2 regions of the Chelativorans sp. M5D2P16 genome follow, and region 2 is predicted to be linked to the other one. Evidence: predicted binding sites of a transcription regulator. Region 2 holds the regulator's gene; the other holds the start of a gene.
What was found. The regulator PhoB, encoded in region 2, activates phosphate uptake and scavenging genes when phosphate is short. The targets are predictions, from matches to a motif close to TGTCATNNANCTGTCAT.
Positions count from the first base shown of each region.

Region 1: SIN08_RS05735 (Na/Pi symporter) is a predicted target of PhoB. The motif match lies at 2,802-2,818, and genes of this name have one in related genera.

Region 1 is NZ_JAXQNM010000011.1:18,710-22,744, forward strand. Features, by position in the region: gene SIN08_RS05720 (class I SAM-dependent methyltransferase) at 1-343, opposite strand, end outside; gene SIN08_RS05725 (PstS family phosphate ABC transporter substrate-binding protein) at 368-1,327, opposite strand; gene SIN08_RS05730 (hypothetical protein) at 1,369-1,596, opposite strand; gene SIN08_RS05735 (Na/Pi symporter) at 1,606-2,760, opposite strand; gene ppk2 (polyphosphate kinase 2) at 2,945-3,865, shown strand.
Region 2 is NZ_JAXQNM010000038.1:66,314-70,348, reverse strand. Features, by position in the region: gene pstA (phosphate ABC transporter permease PstA) at 1-129, shown strand, start outside; gene pstB (phosphate ABC transporter ATP-binding protein PstB) at 143-958, shown strand; gene phoU (phosphate signaling complex protein PhoU) at 999-1,703, shown strand; gene phoB (phosphate regulon transcriptional regulator PhoB) at 1,722-2,411, shown strand; gene SIN08_RS18070 (ROK family protein) at 2,610-3,836, opposite strand; gene xylF (D-xylose ABC transporter substrate-binding protein) at 4,007-4,035, shown strand, end outside.

The sequences.
Region 1 (4,035 bases), on a different contig from region 2:
GCCAGGAGACACTGTCAGGTGTCGCGACCTGGAAATCGATATGGGCGTGACCCTCCGCCTCCCTCTTTTCACGGGCAATGGCAATCATCTCGCCGGAAATGTCGGTCGCCACAATACGCGCCACGAAAGGTGCAAGCCTGAGCGCCGTCGTGCCCGTGCCACAGCCGAACTCGAATACGGTATCATTGCTGTCGAGCAATTTGCGCGTACGGTCGAGCGTTTGCTCATACCCAGCGATGTCGGCGATCGGGTCCTTGGCGTATTTGCGTGCGATGCGGTCCCAGAAACGGGCTTCGTTGGTAGCGCCGAACAAGGAATTCCCCCGGGTGCCGTTTTCCTGCAAGGACCCCTTACAAGAAAACGGTACTCAATTGTAAAGGTCGTCGATGCCCATGCCGACCTGCAACTCGCCGTCGAACCGGGTTCCCGTCGTCCTGGCATTAAGCCTTTCCAGCGCCTTGTCGTAAGCCTGCGCGGAAAGTGGCATATAGCCCGTAAAATGCACCCAGCTTTGTATGCTCCCGAGATAGCTTCTCAGAAACTCCTGCAAATCGGGCTTGCTGTCCAACGATGCGGCGTTGACGTAAAGGAACAGCGGCCGTGCAAGCGGCTGATAGCGCCCCGCCAAGACCTCGCGCATGGCCGGATGCACCGGTCCATTGCCGGAATCGATGCCGAGATCGTTCATCTCCTCCCAGTTCCGGAAGTAGGCGCCGACACCGAAAAAGCCGAGCGCGTCGGGGTTGACCGCGATTCCGGCAACCAGTCGTTCCTCGTCCTCGCTGGCGGTGTAATCGCTGCGGCTGGCCCGTGTTTCGCCAACGATGACGGTGGTGAAATAGTCGTAGGTTCCCGAATCCTGACCGCGCCCGAACAGCTTGATCGGGCGATCTGGCCATTCCTCACGCACCTGCTGCCAGGTCGTGACGGTGCCCTCGGCCGCCGGCTCCCAGAGCTTGCGCAATTCCTCGACCGTGATGGATTTCGCCCAGTCATTCGTCGCATTGACGACCACGGCGAGCGCATCGAAGGCGATCGGCAGTTCCACATATTCCACGCCGGCCTCGGCACAGGCCTCCATCTCTTCCTTGTTGATCGGTCGAGAGGCGTCGCTGATGTCCGTCTCGCCCGCGCAAAAACGCCGGAAGCCCGCTGTCGTCCCCGAGAAGCTCACATCGATCTCCACGCCGGCGCGTCGCGCCGCTTCGACCGTGATCGGATAAACGGTGCTCGATCCGTCAGCGGTGATCTGCTGCGCCGCCGCGTTGAATGTCATCGCTGAACTCAGGCCCACGAAGACGGCAAGAAGCAACGATTGCGTCCTCATCAGGCCGCTCCCGTTTCCGGTACCCGCGCAAGAACGCCAAATCATTTCGATTTGCCCCGCAACTCTGTCAGGACCTGTTGGAAGAAGGCCTTCACTTCCGTCCAGTTGATCTGCCCCTGCTCGAGATACAGTTCCAGCGAATCGATGGCTTCATGCTGATCGCGCTGCTCGCGGCGCTCCAACTCGGCGCGAATCTCGCCGATATGCTCTTCCGTTTCGTCCAGAATCCCTTTGAGGTCTTCCTTCGACAGGCGGCTAAGATCGTTCATGGCAACACCTCAGAACAAGACAGTGATGGCGATAAGCAGCAGCGGCACCACGATGAAGACACCCAGAACCCACACCGCAGCATAGATTTTGCGCTCGGATGCGAGTCCGGCAAGCCATTCGGCGCCGAATATCGGCAGGTTCCGCAGGAACGGCAGGCCGAAAATCAGCGCTACAGCGAACACGTTGAAGAGCACGTGGACGATGGCGATCTCCAGGGCGTGTACCGCCACGGCGCCCGTGACGGCGGTCGCCGCCAGAAGTGCCGTCACGGTGGTCCCGATATTCGCTCCCAGCATGAACGGGTAGATCTGTCGAAGGGAGAAGGTGCCCGCCCCGGCCAGGGGCACCATGAGGCTGGTCGTCGTCGACGAGGACTGCACGAATATCGTAACCAGGGTCCCGGAGAAGATACCGGTAACCGGCCCTTTGCCGATCGCGCTGTGCATGACCGCCTTTGCCCTGCCGACCATCAGCACCTTGAGAAGCTTGCCGATCTGGGTGATGGCCAGGAAGATGAGGGCAAGACCGATCACCACCATCGCCAACCCCGCGAAAATGCCCGGCAGCAGGTTGGAGACGCCTTCGAGCGTGCCGACGAGGGGCTTGGTCAGGACCTTCATGAAGTTCAGCCCGGACATGGAATAGTTGGCGTCGCCCACCAACAGCCCCGCGACCGTCTCCGAGATCCGTTGCAGAAGCCCGAACATGATCTCCAGCGGCAGAAAGATGACGATTGCGAGCAGGTTGAAGAAGTCGTGAACCGTCGCCGCCGCGAAGGCGCGCCGGAACTCCTCCTTGTCGCGCACATGTCCGAGGCTGACCAGCGTATTGGTCAGGGTCGTGCCGACATTCGAGCCCATGATCATCGGTATCGCGATCGCCACCGGCAAGCCGCCGGCGACCATACCGACGATCAGGGACGAGACGGTCGAGGAGGACTGGATCAGTGCCGTGGCGACGATGCCGATCACCAGCCCGACATAGGGGTTGGAGGCAAAGCTGAAAAGCTGCTGCGCCTGCCCGCCCGTGGCCACCTTGAAACCCGTGCCGATCAGGCTGACCGCGCTGATAAGCACGTAGACAAGAGCGATGACCGCCAGCCACTGCGGTAAACGGCTGCTACCGCGTGCCGATGCCTGATCGAGTGTTTCAGTGTGCGACATCCGCCTCTCCCCTTTGAATGGAAACCGGCTACCACCGGTGGATAACAGCCGTGTGACCGCCGCGTTTACGGCTCTGTCAGGCGGATCCGCGCCTCTTGCTTCTGCAATAAAATCGTTATGCCCGGGCTGTAGGTGTTGTTGGCAAACTGCAAAGGGCAGTGGACATCGTATGCGGAGGCCAGAGATGGAGAAGAGCGACGCAAGGACGAGCGCGGAAGATTGGCTGAAAGCCGAGTTGGACGACACTCTTGATGAGGATTACGAGCTTGAGCTTTCGGAGCCGGCCCTCTCGCTCGAACTGGCGAAGATCTACAAGAAGGCGCATCCGGACACGATCGACCGCCGCACCTATTTCCACGAACTGATCCGGCTGCAGTCGGAACTGATCAAGCTGCAGGATTGGGTGGCGCACACCAAGGAGAAGATCGTGGTCATCTTCGAGGGCCGCGATGCGGCCGGCAAGGGCGGCGTCATCAAACGCATCACACAGCGCCTCAACCCGCGGATCTGCCGCGTCGTCGCTCTGCCGGCGCCCAGCGATCGCGAAAAGACGCAATGGTACTTCCAGCGCTATGTGCCGCATCTGCCGGCGGGCGGCGAGATCGTGCTGTTCGACCGCTCCTGGTACAATCGTGCCGGCGTCGAGCGGGTGATGGGCTTCGCCACATCGGAGCAGGTGGAGGAGTTCTTCCGTGACGTACCCGAGTTCGAGCGCATGCTGGTGCGCTCCGGCGTCAGGCTCGTCAAATACTGGTTCTCCATCACCGACGAGGAACAGCAGTTGCGCTTTCTGTTGCGCATCCATGACCCGATGAAGCAGTGGAAGCTCTCTCCCATGGATCTGCAATCGCGGGTGCGTTGGGAGGACTACACCAAGGCCAAGGAGGAGATGTTCGCGCGCACCAACATCCCCGAGGCGCCGTGGTACATCGTCGAGGGCAATGACAAGAAGCGGGCCCGCCTCAACTGCATCGATCACCTTCTGCAACAGGTCCCTTATGAGCCTGTGCCGCACGAGGAGATCGAGCTGCCCGACCGCGTGTTCAATCCGGAATATGAACGCGCCGTCCTGCCGCGAGAGCTCTACGTGCCGCAAAAATACTGACTGGCCGTTAGGGTGGATCGCGGAACATCGCGATCGCATCCGACAACAACTCGGGGTTCGTCCTGTTTGCGGTGCCGGAATCCTAGCTTGAAGGCGGCCCGACTCTGGCGGCGAAGGGGAGCAGTGTGGCGTCCAGCGCGGTTCTCTTCGCCGTTACAGCCCGAGAGATT
Region 2 (4,035 bases):
TGGGCCGACAGCCCGGAGCGCGGTTTTGTCTCGCGCACCTCGGCTGCTATCCTCGTGCTGTTGGGCTTTCTCATATTCATGAATGCGGTGGCCATCTATCTCCGGCAACGGTTCGAGCGTCGCTGGTAACGGAGTGAGGGAAATGAACATGTTGACAGAAGCAGCCGTCGAAACCGCTCTCGAGGAAACGACCGGGACCGAAACCGTGAAGATGCGCGGCTCGGGGGTCAACGTCTTCTACGGGGAAAAGCAGGCCCTGTTCGGTGTCAGCCTCGACGTGCGCCAGAACCAGGTGACTGCGCTCATCGGCCCTTCGGGGTGCGGCAAGTCCACCTTTCTGCGCTGCCTGAACCGGATGAACGACACCATCGATATCTGCCGCGTGACGGGCGAGATCACGCTCGACGGCGAAGATATCTACAGCCCGCGTATCGACGTGGTGGAACTCAGGGCGCGGGTCGGCATGGTCTTCCAGAAGCCGAACCCGTTCCCGAAGTCGATCTACGAGAACATCGCCTACGGGCCGCGCATCCACGGCCTCGCCTCCGGCAAGGCCGCGCTGGACGAAGTTGTCGAGACCAGCCTGCAGAAGGCCGGCCTGTTCAATGAGGTGAAGGACCGGCTGACCGAGCCGGGCACCGGCCTTTCCGGCGGCCAGCAGCAGCGCCTGTGCATCGCCCGCGCCATCGCCGTCTCGCCGGAAGTGATCCTGATGGACGAGCCGTGCTCGGCGCTCGACCCGATCGCCACGGCCAAGGTGGAGGAACTGATCGACGAATTGCGTGAGAACTACACCATCGTCATCGTCACGCACTCGATGCAGCAGGCGGCTCGCGTTTCGCAGCGCACCGCCATGTTCCATCTCGGCAATCTGGTCGAGGAGGGACCGACGGACCGCATGTTCACCAATCCGGAAGACAAGCGCACCCAGGATTACATCACCGGCCGGTTCGGCTAAGCCGACCGCCGCGCCACGCATTTCAGAAGGGAACAGATCCATGGCCGAGCATATCGTCGCCTCCTTCGATGAGGATCTCGAGCATATCGATCGACTGCTGCGCGATATGGGCGATCTTGCCGGCGCCATGACGCAGTCCGCCACCCGGGCGCTGCTTACCTCGGATACCGGGCTGGCACAGCGCGTCGTCTCCGACGATGCAATTATGGATGCCAAGCAGCTCGAACTCGACGAGCGGGCGATCACGCTGATCGCTAAGCGCCAGCCCATGGCGCAGGACCTGCGCGCCGTGGTGGGCGGGATCCGCATGGCCGCCGACCTGGAACGGATCGGCGACCTTGCCAAGAACATCGCCAAGCGCGTGGGCGCCGTCGGGCAGGGAGCGGCCCCGCGCAAGCTTTCTCATTCGATCGACACCATGGCCGGCATGGTTCTCAGCCAGGTCAAGGCCGTTGTCGAGCGCTACGCTGAGCGCGACGCCGCTGCACTCACGGCGCTGCGCGACGAGGACGAGAAGATCGACACCCGCTACACCTCGGTGTTTCGCGAACTGCTCACCTATATGATGGAAGATCCGCGCAACATCACCGCATGCACGCATCTCCTGTTTTGCGCCAAGAACTTGGAGCGCGTGGGTGACCACGTAACCAACATCGCCGAGAACGCCTATTATATCCTGACCGGCGAACAACTGCCCGTTCAGCGCCCCAAGCTGGACGAGACGCAGATGACGGTTGATCGATGAGTAGCGGGAGGGTCCGGGATGATCGCTCCGAAAGTAATGCTTGTCGAGGATGACGAGCCGCTGTGCGTGCTGCTGCGCTACAATCTCGAGGCCGAAGGTTACGAGGTCGAGGTGGTCAACCGTGGCGACGAGGCGGAGGTGCGCCTGCAGGAGAACGTGCCGGACCTGCTCGTGCTCGACTGGATGGTGCCGGCGATCTCCGGCATCGAGCTTTGCCGGCGTCTCAGGATGCGCTCGGAGACCGAGCGTCTGCCCATCATTATGCTTACGGCGCGCGGCGAGGAGAGCGACCGTGTGCGCGGGCTTTCCACCGGCGCCGACGACTATCTGGTCAAGCCGTTCTCGACGCCGGAGTTCGTCGCCCGGGTCCGCGCGCTCCTGCGGCGGGCGAAGCCCGAGGTGCTGTCGACTGTGCTCAAGGTCGGCGACATCGTGCTCGACCGCGAATCCCACCGCGTCTATCGACGCAAGAGCGAGATCCGGCTCGGGCCCACAGAATTCCGCCTCCTGGAATTCATGATGCAGCATCCCGGCCGCGTCTTCTCGCGCAGTCAGCTTCTGGACAATGTCTGGGGCGAGACGATCTATATCGACGAGCGGACGGTGGACGTGCATGTCGGCCGCTTGCGCAAGGCGGTGAACCAGGGCCGGTTGCCCGACGTCATCCGCACCATACGCGGGGCCGGCTACGCAATCAGGGAGAGTTGAGGAGAAAACCCCTTGCTGCCGCGCGTTTTGATCTCGCAAGGTCAGGATCTTCGCAACGCGCCGTTCCGGCTCCCTCGGGATATCTTGAGGAATACTGCGACCACCGGTTCATTCCGCTCCGCCTGGTCGACGATGGTGGAGCATTGCAAATTCGTCGGCGAGGAGCGGGCCTGACCTGCGTCCCGAGAAAACGCTGCCTCAGGCGATGCTTCTGCTGCCGTTCACGTGCAGGCCCGGACCGAACATCTCTCGGTCGAGGCTGGTCAGCGCGGTCATGGCATTGCCGTGCTGGATGAAGGGGGTTTCGTTCGGCCAGGTCTCGAAATGCGCGGATCCGGTGTTCTGGCCGCCGGCCGTTTCGGAAAGGGCGGCGCGGATCCTCGGCTCCAGGATATCGAAGGCCGCCGTGCCCTGACCGATGATGGCCACCGGAGCGGGGTCGATCAGGGCGAACAGGTTGCCGATGCCGAAGCCGATGGCTTCCGCCGCTTCCCGAAACGCCGCGCGTGCCGGGCCCTGCTCCTGGCGCGCCTGCCCGGCCAGAGCTCCCATCTCGGCCGTGTCGATGTCGGCGATCGGCTTTTCCCAAAGGTCCCGGCCGCGTGCCCTGCGCCAGATGGCGTAGCTACCGGCATAGGCCTCGATGCAGCCGCGGCGCCCGCAGCGGCACAGCGCGCCTTGCGGGCGGTGGATCATGTGGCCGAACTCGCCGCCCGAGGAATCGGTGCCGGTGAACAGCCGTCCGTTCAACATCAGTCCCATGCCGATGCCGTGCGACAGGAGAATGGCCACGAAGTTGTCGCGATAGCGCTCCGGATAGAGCCAGCGCAAGGCCACGGCGATCATGTTGCAATCGTTCTGAACGGTAACGGGGACGCCGAACGCCTCCGCCAGGGCGGGTCCCAGGCGCAAACGGTCGTGCGGCGTGATCGGTGACCACAGCATTTCCGTGCCCGCCGCGTCGGTAATGCCCTGCACCGCCACGGCGATGCGCTGGAAGCCCCCGCGCCCGTGGGCGATTTCCCGCACGGCGCGCACTGCTGCATCAAGAAGGCCCTGCCTTTCCATGGCCAGGGTGGCCAGGCGATGCACCTTGCGGTCGATCACGTTACCGCAGTAGTCGACCAGTGCCGCCGTGAGACTGTTGAAGGACAGGTGCAGGCACACCACGGTGGCGGCCCGCGGGTTGAGCGCAATGGCCACCTGGGGCCGGCCGCGCCGGGCCGGCGCACTCTCCCCCTGGCCGGCCTCGCACATGATGCCTTCGTCTATGAGATCGGATGCGATGGCGGAAATGGTCGAATGGCTGAGGCCGGTGAGACCGGTGATCTCCGTGCGCGAGGGCTGTCCGGTCTGCCGCACGGCGGCGATGACCAAGGCGCGGTTGCGCTTGCGCATCTCGTCATGACGGATTCCCGCCGTCATCGGCTGCTCCTCCCTCGGGCATCGGCGCTGTTATCCCCCTCCGTGCCACATGCCAGCGATATTGACACGGGTGAAAACGTGAGTCATTCTTTTTTTCGAAGCTCGAAAAAATCATCTTCGGGCTGCCGTTCGTTGAATGTCGCGCGCTATTCCGGCGCTGGGAGGAAATCATGAAAAATGCTGCTACCGCCATCCTGGC